Regions from separate parts of the Streptomyces sp. NBC_01352 genome, predicted to be linked through region 3. Evidence: riboswitches for the same ligand, from Rfam matches in the RefSeq annotation. Region 3 holds a riboswitch; each other region holds the start of a gene.
What was found. A riboswitch is a leader RNA that binds a small molecule or an ion and turns the genes downstream of it on or off. The one in region 3 is predicted to bind cobalamin.
Positions count from the first base shown of each region.

Region 1: it holds a riboswitch for cobalamin, as region 3 does, so the genes downstream of both, OG252_RS41925 (ABC transporter substrate-binding protein) here and OG252_RS38525 (cobalamin biosynthesis protein) in region 3, are expected to answer to the same signal.
Region 2: it holds a riboswitch for cobalamin, as region 3 does, so the genes downstream of both, OG252_RS25015 (HoxN/HupN/NixA family nickel/cobalt transporter) here and OG252_RS38525 (cobalamin biosynthesis protein) in region 3, are expected to answer to the same signal.
Region 4: it holds a riboswitch for cobalamin, as region 3 does, so the genes downstream of both, OG252_RS18460 (ribonucleoside-diphosphate reductase subunit alpha) here and OG252_RS38525 (cobalamin biosynthesis protein) in region 3, are expected to answer to the same signal.

Region 1 is NZ_CP108354.1:9,128,327-9,135,548, reverse strand. Features, by position in the region: gene OG252_RS41960 (multidrug effflux MFS transporter) at 1-43, opposite strand, end outside; gene OG252_RS41955 (MarR family winged helix-turn-helix transcriptional regulator) at 102-608, shown strand; gene OG252_RS41950 (YigZ family protein) at 691-1,317, opposite strand; gene OG252_RS41945 (SixA phosphatase family protein) at 1,370-1,912, opposite strand; gene OG252_RS41940 (hypothetical protein) at 1,909-2,631, opposite strand; gene OG252_RS41935 (ABC transporter ATP-binding protein) at 2,687-3,436, opposite strand; gene OG252_RS41930 (FecCD family ABC transporter permease) at 3,544-4,557, opposite strand; gene OG252_RS41925 (ABC transporter substrate-binding protein) at 4,554-5,570, opposite strand; cobalamin riboswitch at 5,640-5,829, opposite strand; gene OG252_RS41920 (CoA-binding protein) at 5,906-6,313, shown strand; gene OG252_RS41915 (APC family permease) at 6,465-7,222, shown strand, end outside.
Region 2 is NZ_CP108354.1:5,391,238-5,398,459, forward strand. Features, by position in the region: gene OG252_RS24995 (DUF4142 domain-containing protein) at 1-113, shown strand, start outside; gene OG252_RS25000 (glycoside hydrolase family 13 protein) at 124-1,782, opposite strand; gene OG252_RS25005 (LAETG motif-containing sortase-dependent surface protein) at 2,092-3,027, shown strand; gene OG252_RS25010 (ArsR/SmtB family transcription factor) at 3,072-3,551, opposite strand; cobalamin riboswitch at 3,632-3,830, shown strand; gene OG252_RS25015 (HoxN/HupN/NixA family nickel/cobalt transporter) at 3,859-4,980, shown strand; gene OG252_RS25020 (nucleoside hydrolase) at 5,002-5,964, opposite strand; gene thrS (threonine--tRNA ligase) at 6,065-7,222, opposite strand, start outside.
Region 3 is NZ_CP108354.1:8,375,857-8,383,078, reverse strand. Features, by position in the region: gene OG252_RS38530 (nSTAND1 domain-containing NTPase) at 1-3,064, opposite strand, end outside; cobalamin riboswitch at 3,277-3,416, shown strand; gene OG252_RS38525 (cobalamin biosynthesis protein) at 3,518-4,459, shown strand; gene OG252_RS38520 (cobyric acid synthase) at 4,456-6,006, shown strand; gene cobN (cobaltochelatase subunit CobN) at 6,003-7,222, shown strand, end outside.
Region 4 is NZ_CP108354.1:3,984,603-3,991,824, reverse strand. Features, by position in the region: gene OG252_RS18475 (helix-turn-helix domain-containing protein) at 1-898, opposite strand, end outside; gene OG252_RS18470 (hypothetical protein) at 991-1,233, shown strand; gene OG252_RS18465 (ribonucleotide-diphosphate reductase subunit beta) at 1,146-2,159, opposite strand; gene OG252_RS18460 (ribonucleoside-diphosphate reductase subunit alpha) at 2,159-4,525, opposite strand; cobalamin riboswitch at 4,650-4,778, opposite strand; gene OG252_RS18455 (GNAT family N-acetyltransferase) at 4,831-5,337, opposite strand; gene mctP (monocarboxylate uptake permease MctP) at 5,410-7,038, opposite strand; gene OG252_RS18445 (DUF3311 domain-containing protein) at 7,035-7,222, opposite strand, start outside.

The DNA.
Region 1 (7,222 bases), 750 kb from region 3:
CGGCGGAGGTCGGGACGGTACGCGAGGGGGACGGGGATACCATGAGCGAAACGATAACCAATAGTTCACTGGTTAACAAATAGTAAGAGAAGGCGAGCCTCATGTCCTTCCCCGCCGACATCCGCGCCGAGTGGTCCCGGCACAACCCCGGCCTCGACACGTCCCCGATGGATCTGGTGGCCCTCCTCAAACGCGCCACCGGCCTCCTCGACCGCGCCGTCGAGCCCCTCTACGAGGGCGCTCCGCTCACCGCGCCCGAGGTCGACATGCTCATCCCGCTGCGCCACGCCACCGACCCGGTCATCGCCCGCCGCCTGGCCACGAACCTGGGTCTGTCCCGCGCGGGCGTCAGCAAGACCCTCGCCAAGCTGGAGAAGCGCGGGTTCATCTCCCGGGCCCCGAACCCCGCCGACCGCCGAGCCGCGCTGGTCACCATCACGCCCGCCGGCGCCCAGGCCGTCGACGACCTCTTCCCCCGCCAACTCGCCGCCGAGGTGGGGCTGCTGGCCGGGCTCGGGGAGGACCGGGAGTGGGTGCTCAAGGCGCTGGGGCGGCTGGTGGAGGCGATGGAGGCGCACACGTCGGCGCGGCCAGGGGTCGACTCCTGAAGGTCACGGGCCCCCTCGAAGGTCACGCGCCCTCTTGAAGGTCACGCGCCCTCTCCTGAGGCTCACGCGTCCCCTCCTGGGCTCACGCGTCCCCGTACGCCTCCCCGCCCAGGTCGAACCCGGCCGTCCCCGCGGTGGCGTCCGCGAGCCAGGCCCGGAAGGCCTCGACGTCGGTGTCCGGCAGGCCGATCTCGATCGTGACCGCCTCGCCGTAGCGCACGTCGCGTACCTCGCGGCCGGTCGCGCGCAGGTCGTTCTGGATCTTGCCGGCGCGCTGGTGGTCGAGTGTCACCGTGGCCAGCCGGAAGCGGCGGCGGGTGATCGTGCCGACGGCGTCCAGGGCCTCGCCGACCGCTCCGCCGTACGCCCGGATCAGGCCGCCCGCGCCGAGCTTGACGCCGCCGTAATAGCGGGTGACGACGGCGACGACGTACCGCATGTCACGGCGCAGCAGCATCTGGAGCATGGGGACGCCGGCGGTGCCGCCGGGTTCGCCGTCGTCGCTCGCCTTCTGGATCGCGGCGTCGGCGCCGATGACGTACGCGAAGCAGTTGTGCGTGGCGTCCGCGTGCTCCTTGCGGATGCCCGCGACGAAGGCCTGGGCCTCCTGCTCGGTGGCCGCCGGGGCGAGCGCGCACAGGAAGCGGGAGCGGTTGACCTCGGTCTCGTGCACGCCCGCGCGGGCGACTGTGCGGTACTCGTCCGGCATCCGGCCACCCTATGCGCAGCGATCCGCCTCCCGGTCTTCGGCCGTCTCGCGGTCACTTCTTCTTGCCGCGCGCCACGATCACGTCCGTGAGCAGGGCCGTGCCCGGGGCGAGGTCCTGCCAGTCGGTGCCGCGCCAGGCGAGGACGGCGATCGCCGAGGTCGGGAACTTCAGCCGGACCTCGTCCAGCGCGTGGTCGAGGCTGTCCCCGGCGAGGGCGAGGACCAGTTCCTCCAGGCCGGGGTTGTGCCCGACGAGCAGCAGCGTCTCGACCTCGGCCGGCACCTCGTGCACGACGGCCAGCAGCTCGGGTACGTCGGCCGCGTACACCCGCGCGTCGTGCCGCACCGGCGGCGGGGTGCCCCACTGCGCGGAGGCCAGCTCCCAGGTCTGCCGGGCGCGTACGGCGGTGGAGCACACGGCGAGGTCCGGCAGCAGGTCGGCGTCGGCGAGGGCCCGGCCCGCGGCCGGGGCATCCCGGCGGCCGCGCGGGGCGAGGGGGCGTTCGTGGTCGGGGACGCCGTCCGGCCAGGCGGACTTGGCGTGCCGCAGGACGACCAGGTGCCGCAGCGGACCGGCTCCCGCCCGCGCGATCATGGCGTCGATCCCACGTCGCGGGTGAGTTCGACACCGAGCAGCCGGTCGGCGTAGGCGTACGTCTCGAAGCGGGCGCCCTCCGGCAGGTCCGAGGTCTCGACCGACCCGAGGACCCGCAGCACCGCGCACACGTCCAGGTCGTCCTCCCAGGCGGTACGGAGCTGTGCGCGCACGTCCTCGGGGATCGCCCGCGAGGGCCTGCGCGCCCAGTCGGCGACCGCGCGGCGCCACCGTGCGAGGTTCTCGCGGGCCTCCTCCAGAGCATCCGCGTCGAGCCGCACGGGCTCGTCCCGTCGCTTGGAGAGCAGCGCCAGGCGTACGACGGCGGGGTCGGCGCCCTCCGGGAGTGCGGCCGGCGCCCGCTCCACGGGGGCGACGGTGATACGGACGCCGTCGGGGGCGGGCCCGCCGTCCGCCACCACGTGGATGACCTGGGCCTCCCCCAGCCCCGCCGAGACGTCCCGGCTGTCCTCGAACGGCCGGATGCCGAGAGTCGCCGCGGCCGCCCGCAGTTCCGCCTGCTGCCGCTCCCCGGTCAGCAGCGCCCAGACGGGCGTGCCGCCGAGTTCGAGGGCCCGGAACAGGACGTCGGCGACGAGCAGCACACGCAGGGCGGTCGTGTCGTAGCCCTCCGTATGGACATGGACACGGGTCAGCCCCCGGCGGGCGGGAGCGGCTTCGGCGGGCTCGCCGGTACGGGCGTCGATGATGCGGAGCACGGGGTGAGCGTAGGCGTGCGGCGAGGACCGCGCCACCGTCGGCCCGAACACGCGTTCAGGCCAGCGTGCCCAGAAACCGCACATGGGGCCGCTCTTCCGGCCCCTCCCGGGTCACCGCGGCCCGTACCCCGTACACCTCGGCGATGAGCCGCTCGGTCAGAACGTCGCCCGGGGCGCCTGCCGCCACGACCCGGCCCGCGTGCAGGACGAGCACCTGGTCGCAGTACATCGCCGCGAGGTTGAGGTCGTGCAGGGCGACGACGGTGGTGACCGGGAGGGCGGTGACGAGGGCCAGGAGGTCGAGCTGGTGGTGGATGTCGAGGTGGTTGGTGGGTTCGTCGAGGAGGAGTTCGCGGGGTTCCTGGGCGAGCGCGCGGGCGATCTGCACCCGCTGGCGTTCACCGCCGGACAGGGTGTGCCAGGGCTGGTCGGCGCGGTCGGTGAGCCCGGCGCGTTCCAGGGCGGCCCGCACGGCCCGCTCGTCGTGCGCGGAGGCGGGCGTCCAGGCGCGGCGGTGCGGGACGCGTCCGAGCCGTACGACGTCCAGGACCGTCAACTCGGTCTGGGTGTCCGCCTGTTGTTCGACCACGGCGAGGCGCCGGGCGACCTCGCGGCGGGGCAGTGCGGGCAGTGCGGTGCCGTCGAGCGTGACGACACCGGTGCTCGGCGCGAGCAGGCCGGCCAGCAGCCGCAGCAGCGTGGACTTTCCGGAGCCGTTGGGGCCGAGGAGTCCGACGGTCGAGCCCGGCTCGGGGGCGAGGGTGACGCCGTCGAGGATGAGCCGGCCGTCGGCGCGGCGGCTCACGCGGTCGGCGTGGAGGCCGGTGGCTTCGGCGTGGACGCCGGTGGCTGTGGGGTGGAGGCCCGTGGCTGTGGCGGCGGGCGCCTCGGGCTCGGTGGGCGAGGTCTCCTTCACCGCACCCTCCGCGTCCGGTACAGCACCGCCACGAAGGCCGGCACTCCGATCAGGGACGTCACGACGCCCACCGGCACCTCCTGCGGGTCGAGGACCGTGCGGGCCAGCGTGTCGACCCACACCAGGAAGACCGCCCCGGCCAGCGCGGTGACCGGCAGCAGCCGGGCGTGGCCCGGGCCGACCAGGGCGCGGGCGGCGTGCGGCAGCACCAGGCCGACGAAGCCGATGGCCCCGGCCGAGCTGACCAGCGCGGCCGTGAGCAGCGCCGTGACACACAGCAGCACCAGACGGGTACGGGCCACCGACACCCCGAGCGCGGCCGCCGCGTCCTGCCCGAAGGCGAAGGCGTCGAGGGTGCGGGCGTAGGACAGGCACACCACCAGCGCCACGGCCAGGACGGCGAGGCATATCCATACGTCGGTCCAGCCCGCCCCGCCGAGCGAGCCGAGGAGCCAGAACAGGACGCCCCGGGTGGTCTCCGCGTCGGCGGCCGTCATCACGACGAACGAGGTCAGCGCGGAGAAGAGCTGCATGGCGGCGACGCCCGCGAGGACGACCAGGTCGGTGCTCCCGCCGAGCGTGTGGCTGAGGAACAGCACGAGCGCGAACGACAGCAGGGCACCGAGGAACGCGCCCGCCGGGACGGACAGCGCGCCCCCGCCGACGCCCAGCACGACCACCAGCACGGCCCCGGTCGACGCGCCCGAGGACACCCCGAGGACGAACGGGTCGGCGAGCGGGTTGCGCAGCAGCGACTGCATCACCGCGCCGCACACGGCGAGTCCGGCGCCGCACACGGCCGCGAGGAGCGTGCGCGGCAGCCGGAGCTGCCACACGATGCCGTCCCGGATGGGCGTCAACTCCGAGGAGCCGAGGCCGAGATGGGCCGCGACGACCGACCACACGTCGGCGACCCGGAGGTCGGCCGGGCCGATGGTGATGGCGACGGCGAGGGAGCCGCACAGCAGGACCGTCCCGGCCGCCCCGAGCAGGACCGACCGGGCGGTCACTTCACGAGCCCGAACTCGCGCAGCCCCGCCGCGACCCGCTCCACGCCCTCGATCGTGCGGATGGTCGGGTTCATGGCCTGCCCGCTGAGCAGGACGTACCGCTGGTGCCGTACGGCGGTCATGTTCCTGGTGACCGGATCGGACTCCAGGAAGGCGATCTTCTTCTCGGCCGACTCGGCGGTCTGCGACCTGCGGGTCAGGTCGCCGATGACGAGGACGTCGGGGTCGCGGTCGGCGACCGTCTCCCAGTTGATCTGCGGCCATTCGTCGTGCGTGTCGTCGAAGACGTTCTTCGCGCCGAGCGCGCGCGTCATGACACCGGGAGCGCCGCAGCAGCCCGCCATGTAGGGCGACTCGGAGTTGGCGAACCAGTACAGCAGGGTCACGTCCGAGGCGTCGATGCCCGCGGTGGCCTTCGCCATCCGCGCCTTGAGCTCTGCGACGAGCTCCTCTCCCCGTTCCTTCACCCCGAACACGGCGGCCAGGTCCCGGACTTCGCCGTAGACGGTCTCGGCGGTCAGGGGATCGGTCCGTGCGCCGTCCCCGTCGCCGGAGTTGTCCTTGCCCGCGCAGTCGGACGGGGAGACGTAGGTGGGCACGCCGAGCTTCTCGAACTGGTCCCGGGTGGCGACGCCGCCCTTGCCCAGCGTGGAGACGAAGGAGGCGGCGACGAAGTCCGGTTCGGCGTCCAGGACCCGTTCGAAGGACGGATTGTTGTCGGCTATCCGCGCCACCTTCGCGTTCGCCTTCTCCAGCCCCTTCATCACGGGGTCGGTCCAGGTCGCCGTGCCCGCCATACGGTCGGCGAGCCCGAGGGAGAGCATGATCTCGGTGGTGCCCTGGTTGAGGGAGACGGCCCGTTCGGGCGGGGCCTCGACGCGTACCGTACGGCCGCAGTTGTCGAGGCTGACGGCAGCCGTCGTGGCGGAGGTGCCGGCGTCGCCGCAGCCGGCCAGGAGCAGGGAGGCGGCCGCGAACAGGGCGGAGGGACGGGCAAGACGTGCTGTCTGCACGGAAGTTGTTCCTCGATCGTCGAGGGCTCGAACGCGGAGCCCGGTCGTACGGTGCTCCCCCGCCGTACGTCACCGCGGGGGCCGCCAGCAGGTCTTCGGACTCGGGATCATCCGGTCGGGGCGCCTTCCCAGACGACACTCGAGTCGTCCAGTGGCCGAGGCCCCGCCCGTCACCCTCACCGCTGCGCGTCAGCTCCGGATTCGCACCGGATTCCCTGACCCACGTCTCATGGGTTCGACTGGCCTCGGCAAGCTATCACGGTGGGGAATCGCCGATCGCGGTGCGCTGTTGTGCGAGAGGTCAGGGCATACGCGACCCCCCAAGGAGACCCACGGTGTACGGCGACGAGGCAACGGTCCGCAAGATCCTCACCGGGCTCGGCGACACGTGGGCCGTGGTCGGCCTGTCGTCGAACCGGCAGCGCGCCGCGTACGGCGTGGCCGAGGTGCTCCAGCGTTACGGCAAGCGGGTCGTGCCCGTGCATCCCAAGGCGGAGACGGTGCACGGGGAGCGGGGGTACGCCTCGCTCGCGGACATCCCCTTCGACATCGACGTCGTGGACGTGTTCGTGAACAGCGACCTCGCCGGGGCCGTCGCCGACGAGGCGGTGGCGAAGGGCGCGCAGGCGGTCTGGTTCCAGCTCGGGGTCGTCGACGAGGCGGCGTACGACCGCACTCGGGCCGCGGGGCTGGAGATGGTGATGGACCGCTGCCCGGCGATCGAGATTCCCCGCCTCGGCTGACGGACAGTCCGTAATTCCTGAAACGCTGTCCAGGAAATCCCCGTACGCCAGTCAAAATTCGACAACCGCCTTCAGCGGAGCAGCGCCCGATTCCTAATCTGAGGCCTCTTGCATGGTGAATGCATCTCCTTTATGAGAGGCCCCCTAAGAAATGGTAAGCGTTGACCAAGCCGCCCCGGAGGACACCAGGGGCCCGGGCGGCGGCCTGCGGCGGGACGTCGGACTGATCGGGCTCATGTGGGCGTCGGTCGGTTCCATCATCGGATCCGGCTGGCTCTACGGAGCGGAAAAGGCGGTTACCGCGGCCGGCCCCGCAGCGGTCATTTCCTGGGTGATCGGCGCGGTGGCCATCGTCCTGCTGGCACTGGTGCACGCGGAACTCGGCGGCATGTTCCCGGTCGCGGGCGGCACCGCACGATATCCGCACTACGCGTTCGGCGGCCTGGCCGGCATGTCCTTCGGCTGGTTCTCCTGGCTGCAGGCGGCGACCGTGGCACCGATCGAGGTCGAGGCCATGATCGGCTATGCGGGGCACTGGTCCTGGGCCCGGGGTCTCGAACACGGCGACCAGACGCTGACGGCCTCCGGCCTCGTCACCGCCGTCTTCCTGATGGCCGTCTTCGTCGCGGTCAACTTCTTCGGCGTCCGCGCCCTGGCACACACCAACAGCGCGGCCACCTGGTGGAAGATCGCCGTGCCGCTGGGCGCCATCTTCGTCATCGCCGCGGGCAACTTCCACCCGGGCAACTTCACCTCGGAGGGCTTCGCCCCGCTGGGTGCCAAGGGCGTGCTGAGCGCGATCAGCGGCAGCGGCATCATCTTCGCCCTGCTGGGCTTCGAGCAGGCCATCCAGCTGGCGGGCGAGAGCCGCAACCCGAAGCGGGACCTGCCGCGGGCCACCCTCGGCTC
Region 2 (7,222 bases), 3.0 Mb from region 3:
CGCCGAAGCTGCCCAAGGAAGACATGACTCCGCCGCCGCCGCAGCCCGGCGAGCCGATGGTCGTCCTCGCCCCACCGCCGACCGCGACCGCGACGCCGACCATCACGCCCTGAGGGACAGCCGCTAGGGAGCGAGCCAGACGGTGGTGTCCGGTCCGAGGCGGCCGTCCTCCAACGGGCGGCTCGCCAGCAGCACTTCGCCCGCCGGCAGCGGTACGGCCGTCCCCGACAGGTTGGCCACGCACCGCCAGCCCTCGTGCCGGGCGAAGTCCAGCACCCCGGCCGGGCTGTCGGCCGCCCAGGTCAGCGACTCGCCCTCCAGCAGCTTGCGGCGCAGCCTGAGGGCCCTGCGGTAGAGCTCCAGGGTGGAGCCCTCGGCCCCGTCCTGTGCCTCGACGGCGTACGCCGCGAAGCGCTCCGGCTGCGGCAGCCAGGCGCCGCCCGCGCCGAAGCCGTACGAGGGTCCCGTCGTCGTCCACGGCAGCGGCACCCGGCACCCGTCGCGGCCCTTGCGGACGCGTCCCGTCTGTTCCCAGATCGGGTCCTGGAGGACCTCGAAGGGCAGGTCGGCGACCTCGGGCAGACCGAGTTCCTCGCCCTGGTAGACGTACGAGGATCCGGGCAGCGCCAGCATCAGGAGCGTGGCGGCGCGGGCGCGCCGCAGGCCCTGTTCCTGGTCGACCGCGGGGGCGTGGCCGCCGGACAGCAGCCAGGCGTTCTCGTCGGTGCCGGGCGGGAGCATGAGGCGGGAGGTGTGCCGTACGACGTCGTGGTTGGACAGCACCCAGGTGGCGGAGGCGCCGGCCTCGCGGGCGGAGGCGAGGGAGCCGGTGATGACCTGGCGGAGTTCCTCCGCGTCCCAGCCGGCCTTCAGGTACTCGAAGTTGAAGGCCTGGCCGAGTTCGTCCGGGCGGGCGTACAGCACGCGTCGGGCGCCCGGCACCCAGGCCTCGGCGACCGCCATGCGGGGCGGGCGGTAGGCGTCGAAGATCTTGCGCCAGTCGCGGTAGATCTCGTGGACGTCGTCACGGTCGTAGAAGGGGTGGCTGCCGGGCGGCAGCTCGGACAGCGCCTCCTCGCCGCTGAGTTCGGGGGCGCCGAGATCGCGCAGCGGTTCCTCCAGGTCCTTGGTGAGGGCGTGGGCGACATCGACGCGGAAGCCGTCGACCCCGCGGTCGGACCAGAAGCGCAGGGTGGTGCGGAAGTCGGCGCGGACCTCCTCGTTCGCCCAGTTGAGGTCGGGCTGCTCGGGGGCGAACAGGTGCAGGTACCACTGTCCGTCCGGCACCCGCTGCCAGGCGCTGCCGCCGAAGACGGACTGCCAGTCGGTGGGCGGTAGTTCGCCGTGCGGGCCGCGGCCGTCGCGGAAGACGTAGCGGTCGCGGGCGGGTGAGCCGGGCCCGGCGGCGAGGGCCTCCTGGAACCAGACGTGCTGGTGGGAGGTGTGGTTGGGGACCAGGTCGACGATCACCTTGAGGCCGAGGCGGTGGGCCTCGGCGGCGAGCGCGCCGAAGTCGTCGAGGGTGCCCAGGCGCGGGTCGACGTCACGGTGGTCGGCGACGTCGTAGCCGCCGTCGGCGAGTTCGGAGGGGTAGAAGGGGCTGAGCCACAGGGCGTCGACGCCGAGTGCGGCGAGGTGGTTCAGGCGCCGGGTGATGCCCTTCAGGTCGCCGAGCCCGTCGCCGTCGGCGTCGGCGAAGCTGCGGGGGTAGACCTGGTAGACGACGGCCTGGCGCCACCAGTTGGGGTCCTTGGAGGAGAGGTCGGGAATGGGGTCGATCACGCGGTCTCCTTAGTGGCGTTCGGGACGATGGGCATCAGCATGCAGGTACCTGTCCACATTGTCGGGAAAGCGAACTCGAACGCTGTCCGGAGTGGTTCATTCCCCGTGTGACGGAATTGTGATGAACTCTTGAACTCACCCTGCATCGCCGCAGGTTGACAGCGTTCCGTGGGGAGATCCACGATGTGCGAGCACTGTGGCGCATATGACCAATGAGCCCAGTGTTTCTCAGAACCCTTCTCAGAGTCCTTTCTCCGAATCGGTTTTCTGGGAACACCTGCCACCCCCCGCACCCCGATGGGATCCCGCATGTCCATAGCCAGACGTGTCACCGCGCGCCGCCTGCTGGGGACGGGCGCCGCGGCGCTCGTCCTCTGTGCCGTCTCCGCCCCCACCTCCTGGGCCACCGGCACCCCCGGTGGCGACGGCTGGAAGTCCGGCGGCGCCTACCAGCCCGGCACCGGTGCCGGCACGGAGACCGAGACCGACCGCTGCCAGTTCTCGCTGGACGGCACGAGCTTCTACGACTCGGTCAAGGTCGACGACCAGAACCTGAAGCCGACCGACGACGGCAAGGTCCACATCAAGGTCCGCACGGCCGGCGACGCGACCACCTGCACGGCCTCCCTGGCCTCCTACCTCGCACACGGGGCCACCTTCGCCACCTCCGGCGAGCAGGTCTTCGTCGACTTCGACACGGTCACCGTCAAGCCCGGCCAGACCGAGTCCCTCGACATCGCGGTGCCGGACGCGGGCTGCTTCGCGCAGATCGACCTCTACCGGGGCGCCGTCAAGTTCGACGGCGAGCTCGACGCGAACGACGGCTTCGTCCACGGCGACCTGCCCAAGGGCCCGGACCGTCCGGTCATCAAGGACAAGCTGATCGCGGCCTGGAACGGCGGCACGAAGGACTGCACGACGGCCCCGTCCGAGCCCCCGGCCACCCCGACGCCGACCCCGTCGACCCCGGAGTCCACGGAGCCCTCGACGCCGGGCGAGGAGACGACGCCCCCGGCGACGGAGACTCCCTCCGAGTCCGCCTCGCCCTCCACCGAGGCCCCGAGCCCGTCGGCCTCCGAGTCCACCACCGCTCCCGCCGCCACCCCGAACGGCGGCGGTGGCGACCTCGCGGAGACCGGCGGCAGCAGCGCGACCGGCCCGATCGCGATCGGTGCGGCGGTGCTGCTCGCGGGCGGTGCGGGCATCGTGCTGGCGACGCGGCGTCGCAAGACGGCTCGCTCGTAATCAGGCGCGGTTGGTGTAGTCAGCGCAGCGCCGGTCGGGCGGTTTCAGCCCGGCCGGCGTTCGGGCTTCGGGCTGAGGACACGGGATTCGCCCCCTCCGCCCCTTCCCGTCCCGTCCCTGGGGGCTGCGCCCCCAGACCCCGCTGTCGGCCCTGAAAGGGCCTCGTCCTCAAACGCCGGACGGGCTGAAAGGAGCAGCGAGGCGATGTCGGCGTCCACCACCCGGTAGCGGACGATCCGCCCCTCCTTCTCCCCCTCCACGACCCCCGCCGCCCGCAGCAGCCTGAGCGCCTGCGACACGGCGGGGTCGTTCATGCCGGTGGCGATCGCCAGGTCGGAGACGGCCAGGGGGCCGGTGCGGTGCAGGGCGAGCAGCAGAGCCAGCCGCTTGGGATCGGCGAGCAGCGAGAAGCGGTCGGCCCAGGCGCGGACATGGCCCGGTTCGCCGATCGCGGCGATGGCGTCGCACACCCGGTGCCCGTCGATGGTTCGGCGATCCGCTCGGTCGGCCGGAACGAGATGCATGCCGCCATCCTCGCAGGCACCCCCATGTGATCTTCCATACCTGCGCAGGTACGCAGCTATGCAGGAGACCGCTCGCCACCCTACGGTGGGCTGGCCGTGGTGCTCGGGAAGCCGGTGACGACCCCTCAAGGGTCCATGCCGGAGCGGCCCTCGCCACTGTGATCGGGGAGTTTCCGTCCCGTCCGGCGCCAGCCGGGCCACTGGTCGCACGACCGGGAAGGCAGGAACGGACACGCACGACCCGTAAGCCAGGAGACCGGCCACGGCATCTCACGAGTTGATCCACGAGGTGCTGGAGCGTGACCGGATGACCCTGCCCAAGCCTGCCCAGAAGTCTGCGCCCGTCCCCGCCCCGACGTCCTTCAAGTGGCGCCGCGAGGACACCCTCAAGACCGCCGGCCTCATGTCGGCCGTCGCCGCGCTGCACGTCGTCGCCTTCGGGATCCTGTTCCTCCTCGTCGTCCCCGGGCACTACGAGGTCGGCGACAAGGCCTTCGGCATCGGCCTCGGCATCACCGCCTACACCCTCGGCATGCGGCACGCCTTCGACGCCGACCACATCGCCGCGATCGACAACACCACCCGCAAGCTGATGGCCGACGGCAAGCGCCCGGTGTCGGTGGGCTTCTGGTTCGCGCTCGGCCACTCCAGCGTGGTGGTGCTGCTCGCCCTGCTGATCGCGGGCGGCACCCAGCTCGCCGGAACGGTCATGAACGAGGACTCCGGCACCCACCAGGTGCTCGGCGTCCTCGGTACGACGATCTCCGGCACGTTCCTCTACCTCATCGCCGCCCTCAACCTGGCCGCCCTGCTGGGCATCCTGAAGGTGTTCAAGGCGATGCGGGCGGGCGCCTACGACGAGAAGGAGCTCGAACAGCACCTGGACTCCCGCGGGTTCATGAACCGCATCCTCGGCCGCCTCACCAAGTCCATCACCCGCCCGGGCCAGATGTACCCGCTCGGCTTCCTCTTCGGCCTCGGCTTCGACACGGCCACCGAGGTGACGCTGATGGTGATGGCGGGCTCGGGCGCGGCGGCCGGACTGCCCTGGTACGCGATCCTCTCCCTGCCCCTCCTCTTCGCCGCCGGCATGAGCCTGTTCGACACCCTCGACGGCACCTTCATGAACTTCGCCTACCAGTGGGCGTTCTCCAACCCGGTCCGCAAGGTCTTCTACAACCTCACGATCACCGGCCTGTCCATCGTCGTCGCCTTCTTCATCGGCACCATCCAACTCGTCGGCGTCCTGCACGAGAAGCTCGACCTGACCGACACGGTCACCACCTGGATCGCCGGCATCAACCTCGACAGCGTCGGCTACGTCATCGTCGGCCTGTTCGTGGTGGTGTGGGCGGCGGCCATCGGCTACTGGCGGCTCGCGAAGGTGGAACAGCGGTGGGCGGTACGGCCGGCGGCGGACACCCACTAGCCCCCCTAGACCCCTATACCCCTAGGCCCCCTCCACCGTCGTCAGCCACAGCTTCACGTACCGCTCCACGTCCACACCCAACGCCACGTCCACCAGCCGCTGTTCACGGGTGCCCTCGTGGATCTCGGACTCGCCGGGGCGGGGGCGCCGGTCGACGATCGTCTGGCCCCGGCCCGTGCCCGGGGCCAGGCTCACCTCGACCGGGAGGCGTTCGGTGGTGATGCCCCCCGGGTCGACGACCGCGCAGACCGCGCCCGCGTCGCCGAGGCCGCCGGTGGGGGTGGGGTCGCCGGAGGTGGCCGGGTCGCGGTGGGCGAGGAGTTCGCCGGCCAGCCGGAGGCGGGGCTCCGCGCTCGCGCGCAGCCGCTGGACGTCCCCGGCCGGGACGAGGACCTGCTTGAAGACGTCCAGGCCGTACATGGTGATCGGCACCCCGGCGGTGAGTAGGATCGCGGCCGCCTCCGGGTCGTGCCACACGTTGAACTCCGCGACCGGCGTGGCGTTCCCGGTCGCCACCGCGCCGCCCATGAACACGATCCGCTCGATGTTGCGCACCACCTCCGGATGCGTACGCAGCAGCAGCGCGATGTTCGTCAGGGGCGCCATGGGGATGAGGGTGACCGGCGTCGGCGAGGCGAGGATCTCCCGCCGCAGCAGCGTCACCGCGTCCACGTCGACCGGCCGGCGGGTCGGCGCGGGCAGCCCGAGGTCGCCCATCCCGTCCTGCCCGTGCACATGCCGGGCCGTGCGCACCGGCTCGATCAGCGGGCGCTCGGCGCCCCGCGCGACCGGGATGTCACCGGCCCCGGCCTGCTCCAGCACGGTCAGGGTGTTGCGTACGACGCCGTCCACGTCGGTGTTCCCGGCCACGCAGGTCACCGCCCGCACGTCGAGCGCGGGGTGCCGTACGGCGAACAGCAGGGCCAGGGCGTCGTCGACACCCGTGTCGCAGTCGATGATCACCGGGATGGGCTGACCGGTCACAGCGGCGCTCCTCGCTTCGTGAAGGTGTCTCTGAGGTGGCTTCTGAGGTGGCTTCTGAGGTGTCTTCTGAGGTGTCTCTACGGTCCCTACGTCAGTGACCTTACGCAGGCCCCCACAGTTCGGTCCCGCGGTCCGCGACCCGGGCACCGATGCGCTCCAGCAGCTCCCCGACAGGCACCGCCCCCGGACGGCTCCCGTCCCGCAGTCGTACGGCCACCAGGTCGCCGGCGGCCTCCCGCTCGCCGATCACCGCCTGGTACGGCACGAGGCGCGCCGCCCGGACCCGGGCGCCGAGGGTGCCGTCGCCGGGACCGCGCGCGTCGGCCCGGAGTCCCCGCGCCAGGGCCTGCCGTACGACCTCGTGCGCCCGCTCCTCCTGTGCGTCCGCCACCGGCAGCACCACCAGCTGCACGGGCGCGAGCCAGGCCGGGAACGCGCCGCCGTGCTGCTCGACGAGGTGCGCGACCGCCCGTTCCACGCTGCCGATGAGGCTGCGGTGCACCATGACCGGCCGGTGCTTCGCCCCGTCGGCGCCGATGTAGTGCAGGTCGAAGCGCTCGGGCTGGTGGAAGTCGATCTGGACGGTGGAGAGGGTGGCCTCGCGGCCGGCCGGATCGGCGATCTGGACGTCGATCTTGGGGCCGTAGAAGGCGGCCTCGCCCTCGGCCGCCTCGTAGGGGATCCCCGAGTCGTCGAGCACCTCCCGCAGCAGCGCGGTGGCCCGCCGCCACAGCTCCGGGTCGGCGACGTACTTGCCGCCCTCGCCGGGCAGGGAGAGCCGGTACCGGGTCGGGCGGATGCCGAGATCGGCGTACGCGCGGCCGATCAGCTCCAGCGCGTCCCGGGCCTCGTCCACGGCCTGCTCCAGGGTGCAGAAGATGTGCGCGTCGTTGAGCTGGATGGCCCGGACCCGGGTCAGACCGCCCAGCACCCCGGACAGCTCGGCGCGGTACATGCCGCCCAACTCCGCCATTCTCAGCGGCAGTTCGCGGTAGCTGTGGGAGCGGGAGCGGTAGATCAGCGCGTGGTGGGGACACAGGCTCGGCCGCAGCACGACCTCCTCCGCGCCCAGCTCCATCGGCGGGAACATGTCCTCGCTGTAGTGGGACCAGTGCCCCGAGATCTCGTACAGCTCGCGTTTGCCGAGGACCGGCGAGTACACGTGCCGGTAGCCGGCGGCGCGCTCGGCCTCCCGGACGTACTCCTCCAGGGTGTGCCGCACCACGGCCCCGTCGGGCAGCCAGTAGGGCAGGCCCGC
Region 3 (7,222 bases):
CCCTGCGCGGGTTCCCGCCGGTCGCCAGCTTCTGCACCCGTGCTTCCGCACCGTCCTCGTACTGACTGAGATAGACCACCTCCCGGCCCTCCCCGACCAGCGCGGCGTCGGCTGCCTCCGGGCCGCTCGGCAACCCGCGCTGCGACACCTTCTCCGCCCTTCTTGTGCGGCTCTGCCAGACCTGGACGAGAGAACTGTGCGCAGTCTCTTCGGCGGCGAGACTGTCAGCCGCGACGTGGAGGAGCAGTCGGCCGCTGTCCGAGAAGTCGAGGGCCACCGTCTCTGGCTTGTGCTCGGTGCCCAGCACCGGCGGCGGCCTGGTCCACAGCGACTCACGGGCGCGCACGTCGTAACAGTGGATCGACCCGTCGGCGGACACGATGGCCAGCAACCCGCCGTCATCGCTGAGCTCGGCGCGTTCGGGAGCTCCTCTGCCGGTCAGACCCGGCACCTGCCACCAGCTCGCCCGCCCGTCGGCGAGGCCTGTCCACACCCGGGCGTGCGCGACGCCGTCCCGGCTGACGGAGGCGGTCACGACCGTGGAGCCGTCCGGGGTGACGTCGATGCTCCGGATGGGCTCGGATCCCTGCCCCGCATGCGCGGAGATCACCGACATGCCACCGAGGTAGGCCTGAAGCAGCGCCTGCCGAGCCTCCTTGTCGGGATGGTTGTGCCATGCGGCCACGGACAGCCGCGCGGCCGTGCCCGGATCGGTCGCCGCCAGCCGGACAGCCTCCTCCGTCAGCCGCCGGGACGCCATGGCCCGTACTCGTTCCTCCAGGGCGAGCTCCCCGCGCCGCATCTGCACCGCGAGATAGCCGGTCAGCAGCGCCAGTACGAGCACCACCGCTGTGGCCGCCCGCCAGCGCCGCAGTGCGCGTTGCTGGTGCCGGCGGCTCAGTTCGACGTACTCCCGCTCAGCCTGGGTGATGTCGTCCCGGTGGTCCGGCTCCCCGAGCCGCTCCAGCGACGTGGCCAGCATCGTCCCCCGCAGCAGCGCGCCCGGTTCCTCCCCCGTCTCCTTCCAGTGGGCGAGTGCCTGCAACAGCCGTTCCTGCCAGGCCCGGAAATCGCGGGAATCGTCCAGCCACTTCTTCAGGGGGCCCCAGGCGCGGACCAGTTCCTCGTGGGCGAGGTCGACGATGGGGTCGTCGTCGGGGCCGTGGGTGATGCGGATGAAGCGCGTGTGGGTGGCCAGGGCCTCGGCCACGGTCCGGAGTTCGGGCGGCAGGGGCGCGAGGCGTACCGGCTTGCGGGTGAAGCCGCCCGTGTCGTCGGGGCGGGCGAGTTGGGTGAACAGGCGGCGGACCGGGGCCTCGCCGTGCGCGGCGATGACGTTGCCGACGCGCTCCTCCGCGTGGTTGGACAGGGCGCCGGCGACCCCGCCCAGGGCCTCGTAGCCGGAGTGGGTGAGACGGATGCCCTTCTCGTGCGCCCAGAGTTCCGTGAGAGTGAACTCCACCAGAGGCAGACGGCCCGGTTCGTCCTCGGCGTCGTCGACGATGCGTTCGGCCAGCCCGGTGTCGAGGGTGAGGCCGGGGACGCGGGCCGCGGGGCTCTCGACGGCACGCAGCAGGCTCGATCGGCCCAGGGGCGCCACCACTTGGGCACAGTCGCTCAGGACGCGGGCGGTGGCGGGGTCGGCGAGGTCGTCCAGGCAGGACGAGCGCAGGGTGGCCAGGACGCGCAGCCGTCGCCCTTCGGCCGGAACCGAGACCATACCGACCATCAGGGCCAGCAGGGCGCGGGCGGTGGCCGGTTCGGCGGCGACGGTCTCCTCCAGTTGGTTGAGGAAGAAGACGTGGCCGCGCGGGCCGCAGTGATCGAGCAGACGTCGTCCGAGTTCGGCGGGGGTCATGCCGTCGGCAGAGTCCAGCAGATCGGCCAGGACGAGCGCGGCGCGCTCGTGCTCGACGACGGCCAGAGCGGTGCCGGGCGCGGCGGACGCCGCGGGCGCGGGATCCGCCGACGCGGAGTCAGGAGCGGGCGGGGGCCCCGAACCGGACGCAGACGCCGAGCCCTGCTCGGGACGAGGGTCGGGCACCGCCCAAGGCCCAGAAGCAGAACCAGGCGCAGCAGATGCGTCCCCGCCCGGCCCCGCGCAAGCCTCTCCGCCCGGCCCCGCGGATGCGGCTGCCCCCGTCTCCAGTACTCCCACCACCGCGCGAGCCACCGTCAGCGACGCCCGGGTGCCCGGCAGGGGGCGGATCTCGGAGACGGTGAACCCCTCGGCCCTCAGGCGGGGCAGGACCCCCGCCCGTACCAGGGAGGTCTTCCCGCTGCCGGACGGGCCGACGACCGGCACCACCAGGTGCCGCTCGACCGCGTCGAGGAGCCGGCGGGTCTCCTCCTCGCGGCCGAAGAAGTACTCGGCGTCCTCCTCGCGGAAGGCATCGAGTCCTCTGTAGGGGCAGCGACGCGCCCCGGGCTGGAGCTCCAGGATGGCGGCGGCCGGGATCAGATACGACGTCACGGCCGAGGCACCGCGGTCGGTCGCGACCGTCATGCCGACGACCGCACCCAGGTCCTCGTCCCAGACCGGGGCTCCGCTGCATCCGGGGCCGATGCGGTGGGCCGGGCCGTCCGTCTCCATCGAGATCCAGCCCTGGCCTACCGCACCGAGCAGCCGTCCACCGATCCAAGCGCCGTGTTCGGCGCCGGCAGGGAAGCCGAGGAGGCGGAAACGGTGGTGCCAGACGTCGCCGGCGTCCGCGAGGGGGACCGCGCCGGCGGGCGCGCCTTCCGGTAGCCGGAGCAGTGCGATGTCACCGGTGCCGTCGTCGGCCACCGGCCGCCAGGCCGACACCGACGCCTCGTACCTCACCGCTCCCGGCAGCAGGGCGAACTCCACGGTCACCGGTGAGGCAGGCGGCGTCGACGACCTCGCGTCGGTTCCCAACGCGTCGGCGACGACATGGGCGCAGGTGGCCACCGTGCCGGGCGCCAGCAGGAACCCGGTCCCGACGGGCCGCCCGTCGCCGCCGCACACCCGTATCACCGTGGTGCCGAGATCCTCCAGGAAACGCGCCGATTCTCCCCATGCACCCACTTCGTCAATACTCATAAATGTTTATGAATTTCCCTATATCTGGTAGCACTTCGTACCAGGTATTGGAGGTGCCGCGGCCTCCTGCCGCAACCGGCTTCACGGAACGCCACTCATCACAGGGAAATTCGCCCGGAGTCGGTCCACGGGGCCCCGGCGGAGTGCTAGCCGGTGTGACCCGTGTGGGCTTCTGCACACTCCGCTCCCGCAGGTCAACAGCAAGTTGACGGCCCTTCCAACCCCGTGGTGGACTGCCGGAGCCATGTACGGCGGTAGGAGAGGAAGCCGGTGTGAGTCCGGCGCGGTCCCGCCACTGTCACCGGGGTAGGAAGCCCCGGGAGCCAGGAACTCTCACCGCCGATCTCGTCGAACCAGGGCGTGGACACCCTGAGTGAGGACATATCGCCATGCGCGGCTGCCGTTTGAGGTTCAACACCAGCGTCCTGTCTGTGACAGCGGTCGGCTGAGTCGATGCGTGCCGATCGCGTTTTCGCGTACGGCGCCGCCGCCGGCCTTCTCGGCGACCTCCTGCTCGGCGATCCGCGCCGTGGGCATCCGGTCGCCGTGTTCGGACGGGCCGCGGGTGCCGTGGAACGGGTGCTGTGGCGGGACCACCGGGGGTGGGGCGCGCTGCATGCCGTCGTGTGTGCCGGGGGTGCTGTCGCCCTGGGGAGCGTTGCTGTTCGGGCCGTCCGTACGTCACCTGCCGCTTCCGTCGCGCTGACCGGTGCCGCCACCTGGGCCGTCGTCGGGGGGACTTCGCTGGCGCGGGAGGCCCGGGTCATCGGGCGGGCGCTGGAGGCCGGGGACGTCGACGCCGCGCGGGCTCGGCTGCCGCATCTGTGCGGGCGGGATCCGCAGGCTCTCGACGCCGACGGGATCGCCCGGGCCGTGGTGGAGTCCGTTGCCGAGAACACGTCCGACGCGGTGGTCGGGGCGCTGGTGTGGGGGGCCGTGGCCGGGGTGCCCGGGCTGCTCGGGTTCCGGGCCGTGAACACCCTTGACGCCATGGTGGGGCACAAGTCGCCCAGGTATCGGCGGTACGGGTGGGCTTCCGCCCGGCTCGACGATCTCGCGGGGTGGCCGGGGGCGCGGCTGACCGCCGTACTGGCCGCGGTGGCCGGGCCGGATCCACGGGGGGCCGTACGCGCCTGGCGGACCGATGCCGCGAAGCATCCGAGTCCCAACGCCGGGCCCGTGGAGGCGGCCTTCGCGGGGGCGCTCGGGGTGCGGCTCGGCGGCACCTTGTCCTATGCGGGGCGGGTGGAGCATCGGCCCGTGCTCAACACACAGGGGCGCGCGGTCGCCACGCCCGACGTCGAACGGTCCGTACGACTCTCGCAGCGCGTCGGTTGGCTCGCGCTCGGTGTCAGTGTCGCCGCACGGCTCGTAGCAAAGGGGCGTACGTCATGACGGGTGGGGGTCTCCTCGTCGCCGGCACCACCTCCGACGCCGGCAAGAGTGTCGTCACCGCCGGGATCTGTCGGTGGCTGGTGCGGCAGGGGGTCAAGGTGGCGCCCTTCAAGGCGCAGAACATGTCCCTCAATTCGTTCGTGACGCGCGAGGGCGCCGAGATCGGGCGGGCCCAGGCCATGCAGGCCCAGGCCTGTCGGGTCGAGCCGACCGCGCTCATGAATCCCGTGCTGCTGAAGCCGGGCGGTGAGCAGAGCAGCCAGGTCGTGCTGCTCGGGAAGCCTGTCGGGGAGCTCAGTGCGCGGGGGTTCTTCGGGGGGTCTGGGGGGTCGGCCCCCGGGAAAAGGCTGCACGGGGGGCGGCAGCAGCAGCTTCTGGGGACCGTTCTCGACTGTCTCGCGGAGTTGCGGGGCACGTATGACGCGGTGATCTGTGAGGGGGCCGGCAGCCCCGCCGAGATCAATCTCCGGCGGACCGACATCGTCAACATGGGGATCGCCCGGAATGCCGGGCTGCCCGTGCTCGTCGTCGGTGACATCGATCGTGGGGGTGTCTTCGCCTCGTTCTTCGGGACCGTCGCGCTGCTGTCGCCCGAGGATCAGGCGCTCGTCGCCGGGTTCCTCGTCAACAAGTTCCGGGGGGACGTGTCCCTGCTGGAGCCCGGGCTCGACATGCTGCACTCGCTCACCGGGCGGCGCACGTACGGCGTCCTGCCGTTCCGGCACGGGCTCGGGATCGACGAAGAGGACGGGCTGCGGGTCTCCCTGCGGGGGACGGTCAGGGAGTCGGTCGTCGCCCCGCCCGTCGGGGAGGACGTGCTGCGGGTCGCCGTCTGTGCGGTCCCGCTGATGTCCAACTTCACCGATGTCGACGCACTGGCCGCCGAGCCGGGTGTCGTCGTGCGGTTCGTGGACCGGCCGGAGGAGTTGGCCGACGCCGACCTCGTCGTCATTCCGGGGACCCGGGGGACCGTCCGGGCCCTGGAGTGGCTGCGGGAGCGGGGACTGGCCGAGGCGATCATGAGGAGGGCCGCTCAAGGACGGCCGATCCTCGGTATCTGCGGTGGCTTCCAGGTCCTCGGCGAGCACATCGAGGACGAGGTCGAGAGCCGGCGCGGGCATGTCGAGGGGCTCGGGCTCCTTCCCGTGCGGGTGCGGTTCGCCCGCGAGAAGACCCTCACCCGGCCCGTCGGCGAGGCCCTCGGCGAGCAGGTCGAGGGGTACGAGATCCATCACGGGGTCGCCGAGATCGAGGGCGGTGACCCGTTCCTCGACGGCTGCCGGGTCGGGGGCACCTGGGGCACCCACTGGCACGGCTCGCTGGAGTCGGACGGGTTCCGGCGGGCGTTCCTGCGCGAGGTGGCGGCCGCCGCGGGCCGCCGTTTCGTGCCGGCCGCCGACACCTCGTTCGCCGCGCTGCGCGAGGAGCAGCTCGACCGGCTCGGCGACCTGATCGAACAGCACGCGGACACGGACGCGCTGTGGCGGCTCATCGAGTCCGGCGCGCCGCAAGGACTGCCTTTCATTCCACCGGGAGCGCCCGCATGAGCACAGTGTTGTTGTTGTCGACCGCCGACACGGATCTGCTGGCGGCCCGGGCCGCTTCCGACGCCTCGTACCGGATCGGCAATCCGACCCGGGTGGATGTCGCGGAGGAACTGCCGGGGCTCGTCGAGGGCTCGGACATCGCCGTCGTACGGCTGCTCGGCGGCAAGCGGGCCTGGGAGGACGGGCTCGCGGCTCTCAAGGCCTCGGGGATCCCCACCGTGCTGCTCGGCGGAGAGACCGTGCCCGACGCGGAGCTCATGGCCGAGTCGTCGGTGCCTGCCGGTGTGGTGGCCGAGGCGCTGCGGTATCTCGTCGAGGGCGGGCCCGCCAACCTCACCGAGCTCGCGCGGTTCCTCTCGGACACCGTGCTGCTGACGGGTGAGGGGTTCGTCGAGCCGCAGAAGATGCCGGAGTACGGCGTCCATGGGGAGCGCGCCTTCGTCGAGGGCCGCCCCAGCATCGGCGTGCTCTTCTACCGCGCCCACCAGCTCAGCGGCAACACCGCCTTCGTGGACACGCTGTGCGACGCGATCGAGGCGAAGGGCGCCAACGCCCTGCCCGTCTACTGCGGTTCGCTGCGCGGTGCCGACTCCGGGCTGTACGAGCTCCTCGGGAAGGCCGATGCCCTCGTCGCCACCGTCCTCGCCGCCGGCGGTACGCACGCCTCGCAGGCGTCGGCCGGCGGCGACGAGGAGGCCTGGGACATCGGGGCGCTCGCCGACCTCGACATCCCCGTGCTGCAGGGTCTGTGCCTGACCTCCTCGAAGAGCGCCTGGGAGGCGTCCGACGCCGCCCTCTCCCCCATGGACGCGGCGATGCAGGTCGCGATCCCCGAGTTCGACGGGCGCCTGATCACGGTCCCCTTCTCCTTCAAGGAACAGGGCCCGGACGACGTACCCGTGTACGTCGCCGACCCCGAGCGGGCCGCTCGGGTCGCCGGAATCGCCGTACGGCACGCGGTGCTGAAGCACAAGCCGAACCGGGACAAGAAGCTCGCGCTCGTCTTCACCGCCTATCCGACCAAGCACTCGCGGGTCGGCAACGCCGTGGGGCTGGACACGCCCGCCTCGGCGATCCGCGTCCTGGACGCGCTCCGGGACGCCGGGTACGTCGTGGAGGGACACCCCGACAACGGCGACGAGTTGATCCACCGGCTGATCAACGCCGGTGGCCACGACGTCGAATGGCTCACCGAGGAGCAGCTCGCCGCCGCGCC
Region 4 (7,222 bases), 4.4 Mb from region 3:
ACTGGTGCCGTAGCGCGGCCGCGTTCCCGAACCCTGTTCGACCGGCTATCGCGTCCACCGTCTCGTCCGTCGCCTCCAGCAGCCGCTGGGCCAGCAGCACGCGTTGGCGCAGGATCCAGCGGTAGGGAGTCGTACCCGTCTCCTGCTGGAAGCGACGGGCGAAGGTGCGCGGGGACATGAGAGCACGGTCGGCGAGCTGCTCGACGGTGACCTCCTCGTCGAGGTGCTGCTCCATCCACACCAGCACCTCGCCGACGGTGTCGCACTGCGACCGGGGCAGCGGCCGCTCGATGTACTGCGCCTGCCCGCCGTCGCGGTGCGGCGGTACGACCATCCGCCGGGCGATCTTGTTGGCGGTCTCAGGCCCCTGCTCCTTGCGCACGATGTGCAGACAGGCGTCGATACCGGCGGCGGTGCCGGCCGAGGTGATCACCGGGTCCTCGTCGACGTACAGCACGTCCGGCTCGATGATCGCCCGCGGATAGCGCCGGGCCAGCTCCTCCGCCTGCCGCCAGTGCACACTGCACCGCCGGCCGTCCAGCAGCCCGGCGGCGCCGAGCACGAAGACGCCCGAGCAGACGCTGAGCACCCGGGCGCCGCGGTCGACGGCCCGGACCAGGGACTCCAGGAGCTCGGGCGGGTAGTCACGCGTGACGTAGTCGCTCCCGGCCGGTACGGCGATCAGATCGGCCTCCTCCAGCCGGTCGAGGCCGTACGGCGTGGAGACGGTGAGGCCGCCGACGTGCGTGCCCAGCGAGGGGCCTTCCGCCGAGACGACCGCGAAGTCGTAGGCGGGCAGGCCCTCGTCGCGGCGGTCGATGCCGAAGACCTCGCAGACGACGCCCAGTTCGAAGGGATGCACGCCGTCGAGCAGGACGGCGGCCACGTTGGTCAGCATGCTGCCAGTGTGCCTCGGAAGTGGCAGTAAATCGAGGGCCTACGGCAGTCCTGCCACTGTCGGTAAGGAGTCTGGGGGACGACAGTAGTGACATGACTACCGCACAGACAGAAGGACTGATCGCCATGCTCACCGTCCTCGGAATCCTCGTCCTCCTGGTCCTCCCGTCAGTGATCGGGATCGTGCACGACAGGCGCGTCGACCGTCAGATCAGGGAGGCCCAGGAGGCCCGGAAGGCCGCGGAGGGTCAGAAGTCCTCGTCCAGGTCCACGGTGCCCTCCACCGCGACCTGGTACGCCGACGGCCGCCGCTCGAAGAAGTTGGTCAGCTCCTGAACACCCTGGAGCTCCATGAAGGAGAAGGGGTTCTCCGAGCCGTACACCGGGGCGAAGCCGAGGCGCGTGAGGCGCTGGTCGGCGACGCACTCCAGGTACTGCCGCATGGAGTCGGTGTTCATGCCCGGGAGGCCGTCACCGCACAGGTCGCGCGCGAACTGCAGCTCGGCCTCGACGGCCTCCTTCAGCATGTCGACGACCTGCTGCCCGAGCGCGTCGTCGAACAGCTCCGGCTCCTCCTTGCGGACGGTGTCGACCACCTCGAAGGCGAAGCTCATGTGCATCGTCTCGTCCCGGAACACCCAGTTGGTCCCGGTGGCCAGACCGTGCAGCAGACCCCGGCTGCGGAACCAGTAGACGTACGCGAAGGCGCCGTAGAAGAACAGGCCCTCGATGCACGCGGCGAAGCAGATGAGGTTGAGGAGGAAGCGGCGGCGGTCGGCCTTGGTCTCCAGGCGGTCCAGCTTCTCGACCTCGTTGATCCACCTGAAGCAGAACTCGGCCTTCTCGCGGATGGAGGGGATGTTCTCCACGGCGTCGAAGGCGGCCGCCCTGTCCTCCGGGTCGGGGAGGTAGGTGTCGAGGAGGGTCAGATAGAACTGGACGTGGACCGCTTCCTCGAACAGCTGCCTGCTCAAGTACAGCCGCGCCTCGGGGGAGTTGATGTGCTTGTACAGGGTCAGCACGAGGTTGTTCGCGACGATCGAGTCGCCCGTCGCGAAGAACGCGACCAGCCGGCCGATCATGTGCTGCTCGCCCTGGGACAGCTTCGCCAGGTCGGCGACGTCCGAGTGGAGGTCGACCTCCTCGACGGTCCAGGTGTTCTTGATGGCGTCCCGGTAGCGCTCGTAGAAGTCCGGGTAGCGCATGGGGCGGAGGGTCAGCTCGAAGCCCGGGTCGAGAAGGTTCTTTTCGGTGGAGCTCATTACTGGCAGGCCTCGCAGGACTCGGGGTTTTCCAGGGAGCAGGCGACGGCCTCGGGATCGGGGGCCGGCTGCTGCACGGGGACAGCGGCCTGGGCCGCGCGGGCGATGCGGGTCGCCGGGCGCGAGCGCAGGTAGTACGTCGTCTTCAGGCCCGACTTCCAGGCGTACGCGTACATCGAGGAGAGCTTGCCGATGGTCGGCGTCTCCAGGAACAGGTTCAGGGACTGGGACTGGTCCAGGAACGGCGTCCGGGCCGCCGCCATGTCGATCAGGCCGCGCTGCGGGATCTCCCACGCCGTGCGGTACAGCGCCCGTACGTCCTCGGGGATCCAGGCGAAGCCCTGCACCGAGCCGTTCGCGTCGCGCAGCGCCTCGCGGGTGCGGGCGTCCCAGACGCCCAGGGCCTTGAGTTCCTTCACCAGGTACGAGTTGACCTGGAGGAACTCGCCGGACAGCGTCTCGCGCTTGAACAGGTTGGACACCTGCGGCTCGATGCACTCGTACACGCCCGCGATCGACGCGATGGTGGCGGTCGGCGCGATCGCGAGGAGCAGGGAGTTGCGCATGCCGGTGGTGGCGACGCGTGCCCGCAGGGCCGCCCAGCGCTCCGGCCAGGTCAGCTCGGTGTCGTAGTGGTCGGGGTGCAGAACACCCCGGGCCGTACGGGTCTTCTCCCAGGCCGGCAGCGGGCCGTTGCGCTCGGCGAGGTCGGCGGAGGCCTCGTACGCGGCGAGCATGATGCGCTCGGCGATGCGCGTGGAGAGCCGACGGGCTTCCGGCGAGTCGAAGGGCAGCCGCAGCTGGAAGAAGACGTCCTGGAGGCCCATGACGCCGAGGCCGACCGGGCGCCACTTGGCGTTGGAGCGGCCCGCCTGCTCGGTCGGGTAGAAGTTGATGTCGACGACGCGGTCGAGGAAGGTGACGGCGGTGCGGACGGTCTCGTCCAGCCGCTCCCAGTCGATGCCGTTGTCGACCACGAACGCGCCGAGGTTGACCGAACCCAGGTTGCAGACCGCCGTCTCCCCGTCGTCCGTGACCTCCAGGATCTCCGTGCAGAGGTTGGAGGAGTGGACGACGTGGCCCGGCTCGGCGGTCTGGTTGGCGGTGCGGTTGGCGGCGTCCTTGAAGGTCATCCAGCCGTTGCCGGTCTGCGCGAGGGTGCGCATCATGCGGCCGTAGAGGTCACGGGCCGGGATGGTCCTGCGCGCGAGGCCCTTCTCCTCGGCCTCGCGATAGGCGGTGTCGAACTCCTCGCCCCACAGGTCGACCAGTTCCGGCACGTCGGCGGGGGAGAACAGCGACCACTGCGCGTCGGCGTTCACGCGGCGCATGAACTCGTCCGGGACCCAGTGCGCGAGGTTCAGGTTGTGCGTACGGCGGGCGTCCTCACCGGTGTTGTCGCGCAGCTCCAGGAACTCCTCGATGTCCGAGTGCCAGGTCTCCAGGTAGACCGCGGCCGCGCCCTTGCGCCGCCCGCCCTGGTTCACGGCGGCGACCGAGGCGTCGAGGGTCTTCAGGAACGGGACGATGCCGTTGGAGTGCCCGTTCGTGCCGCGGATCAGCGAACCGCGGGCGCGGATGCGGGAGTAGGCGATGCCGATGCCGCCGGCGTGCTTGGAGAGCCGGGCGACCTGGTGGTAGCGGTCGTAGATGGAGTCCAGCTCGTCCTTCGGGGAGTCGAGGAGGTAGCAGGACGACATCTGGGGGTGCCGGGTGCCGGAGTTGAAGAGGGTGGGGGAGGAGGGGAGGTAGTCGAGGCGGCTCATGAGCCGGTAGAGCGCGGCGACCTCGTCGAGAGCCCTGGCCGTGTCGTCCTCGGCGAGACCGCACGCCACCCGGAGCATGAAGTGCTGGGGCGTCTCGATCACGTGCCGGGTGATCGGGTGCCGGAGCAGATAGCGGCCGTGCAGGGTGCGCAGGCCGAAGTACCCGAAGCGGTCGTCGGCGTGCACGTCGACCAGCGCGTCGAGGCGGTCGGCGTGGACCCGGACGAACTCGGCCGTACGGTCGGCGATGAGGCCCTCGCGGTGGCCCACCGCGACCGACTCCGTGAAGGACGTGACGCCCTGGGAGGCGGCCTCGGCGCGGATGTTGACGGTCAGGAGGCGGGCGGCGAGCCGCGAGTAGGCGGGGTCCTCGGAGATGAGGCCGGCGGCCGCCTCGGTGGCCAGCTCGCGCAGTTCCGTCCCGTCGGCCCGCGCGGACCGGCCGCGCAACGCGGCGGCGGCGACCCGGCCGGGGTCGGCGTCGGGGAGGTCGGCGGTCAGCTCGGTCAGGGTCCGCAGCAACGCGGTCCCGGGACCGTCGTCGGCCACCGGGGTCACTGGAGCTGAAGCTGAAGCCGGGTCTGCTGGCGCGATGGTCACGTGGGGCTCTCCCTCGCTCGGCACGGGGGCCTTGCGGAGGGCAGACGGCAGCACACGAGCGCACACGGCGTCGCGCCCACCGGCCCACTCCACGAGGCCCGGACGTCATGGCACCCGGACCTGATGGCCGGGCACGCTGTCGGCAGGTCCTCGGACTGACGCCCATACACGCATATGCGCGCATGAGTACACCGTTGCGGGACAGTTCCGGATTCGCACCGGATTCCCCTGCGACGACAGCGAGCATGAGCATACATCTTGTGCCGAGCGAGGACAGCACCACCATATGTTGTGTCGCGCCGGTTTCACAGCGTCAACTCATAGGTGAGCAGAGTGATGTCGTCCAGGTCCGGTATCGGGTTCCAGTCCCGTCCGGGAGTGCGCGCGAAGCCGAGGCGTTCGTAGATGCGGTGGGCGGAGTGCATGGTCCGCTGCGTCGACAGCACGACGGCCGTGCAGCCCTCGGTGGACCGGGCGCGGTCGATGCACGCGCGGACGAGGGCTTCACCGGTGCCTCGGCCGCGGGCCGCCCGGGAGACGGCGAGCATCCGTATCTCGGCCTCTCCGGGGCGGGCGATGTCGGCCATGGGACCGCCCGACGGCACGAAGGTGACTCCGCCGAGGACGCGCTCCCGCTCCACGGCGACCAGCACGTCCGCGGCGGACGCCCGCTTGGCCACGTCCTTCAGCTCGCCGAGGTACTCGTCGCTCTCGCCGAAGTCGAGGAGGCCGTCCTGGAGGTAGGCCTCGGCGGTGATGTCGCCGAGGGGCTCGTAGTCGTCGGGGGTCGCCTGCCTGATCATGAGGTCCATGGCCCGCAGTGTGCATCAGGGGTACGACAACGGGCCGCCGGATTTCTCCGGCGGCCCGTGCTGACGTACGGCTCAGTGCGCGGCGCCCGCGGTCGCCGGCGGCAGCTCCACCTGCACGCCCGGGTCGCCCGCGTCCGCCGTGTAGTCCTGCGGGGACGTCTCGTCGATGCCCTCGGGGGCCTTCAGGGCCTTCAGGACGAAGGTCAGGACCACCGTCACCACCACGTTCAGGACGAACGCCGTGAGGCCGATGTAGCCGATCTCCCCGATGCCGGGGATCTCCTTGGACGAGCCGCCGAAGTGCTTCTGGGTCGGCGAGGCGACGCCGTACGCGGCGACCGTGCCGTAGATCATGCCGACCGCCCAGCCGGCGAGCAGGGCCCAGCGGTGGAACCAGCGGGTGAACAGGCCGCCGACCAGGGCCGGGAAGGTCTGCAGGATCCAGATGCCGCCGAGGAGCTGGAAGTTGATGGCGACCGTCTTGTCCATGGTGAGGACGAAGGCCAGCGCGCCGACCTTCACAAGGAGGGAGACCAGTTTGGAAACCTTCGTCTCCTGGGCCGGTGTGGCGTCCGGCTTGATGAAGTCCTTGTAGATGTTGCGGGTGAAGAGGTTCGCGGCCGCGATGGACATGATCGCCGCCGGGACCAGCGCGCCGATGCCGATCGCCGCGAAGGCCACGCCCGCGAACCAGTCGGGGAACATGGTCTCGAAGAGCTGCGGGATCGCCAGCTGCCCGTTGCTGACCTTGATTCCGGCCGCGATCGCCATGAAGCCCAGCAGTGCCAGCAGGCCCAGCATCAGCGAGTACAGGGGCAGGATGGTGGTGTTGCGGCGGATGACCTCACGGCTCTTCGAGGACAGCGTCGCCGTGATCGAGTGCGGGTACATGAAGAGTGCGAGCGCGGAGCCCAACGCCAGCGTGGCGTACGTCCACTGGCCCGCCTCGCCCGGCACCACCGCACCGCGCGGCGCACCCGTCGCCGGGTTGGTCTGGCTGTACGCCTCGCCCGCCTTGGCGAAGATCTCGTCGAACCCGCCCAGCTTGATCGGGATGTAGATGATCGCCACCGCGATGACGATGTAGATCAGCGTGTCCTTCACGAACGCGATCAGCGCGGGGGCGCGCAGGCCCGAGGAGTAGGTGTAGGCCGCGAGGACGCCGAAGGCGATCAGCAGCGGCAGGTCCTTGATGAACCAGTTGGTGTCCTCGCCGCCGCCGACGCCCATCACGTCCAGGACGGCCTGGATGCCGACCAGTTGGAGCGCGATGTACGGCATGGTCGCGAGGATGCCGGTGACGGCCACGGCGAGGGACAGGCCCTTGGAGCCGAAGCGGCCGCGTACGAAGTCCGAGGTCGTCACGTACCCGTGCTTGTGCGAGACCGACCAGAGGCGGGGCAGGAACGTGAAGATCAGCGGGTAGATCAGGATGGTGTACGGCACCGCGAAGAAGCCGGCCGCGCCCGCCGCGTAGATCGCCGCCGGTACGGCGACGAAGGTGTACGCCGTGTACAGGTCGCCGCCGAGCAGGAACCAGGTGACCCAGGTGCCGAACGACCGTCCGCCCAGGCCCCATTCGTCGAGGCTCTGTTCGTCGGCGGCCCGGCGCCAGCGCGCGGCCAGGAAGCCCATGACCGTGACGGCCAGGAAGAAGAAGATGAAGACGGCGAGTGCGACGCCGTTCACGCCGTCCTTCATTCCGACGCACCCCCCTTGGCGGAGCGGGCGCGCTGGTCACGCTGCCACAGCTTGTACGCGATCATCGTCAGCGCGGTGGAGATCAGCACCCACAGCATCTGGTACCAGTAGAAGAACGGGATGCCGATGAAGGCGGGGTCGACCTTCGCGTACGATCCCACCCACAGCATCGCCACGAAGGGCG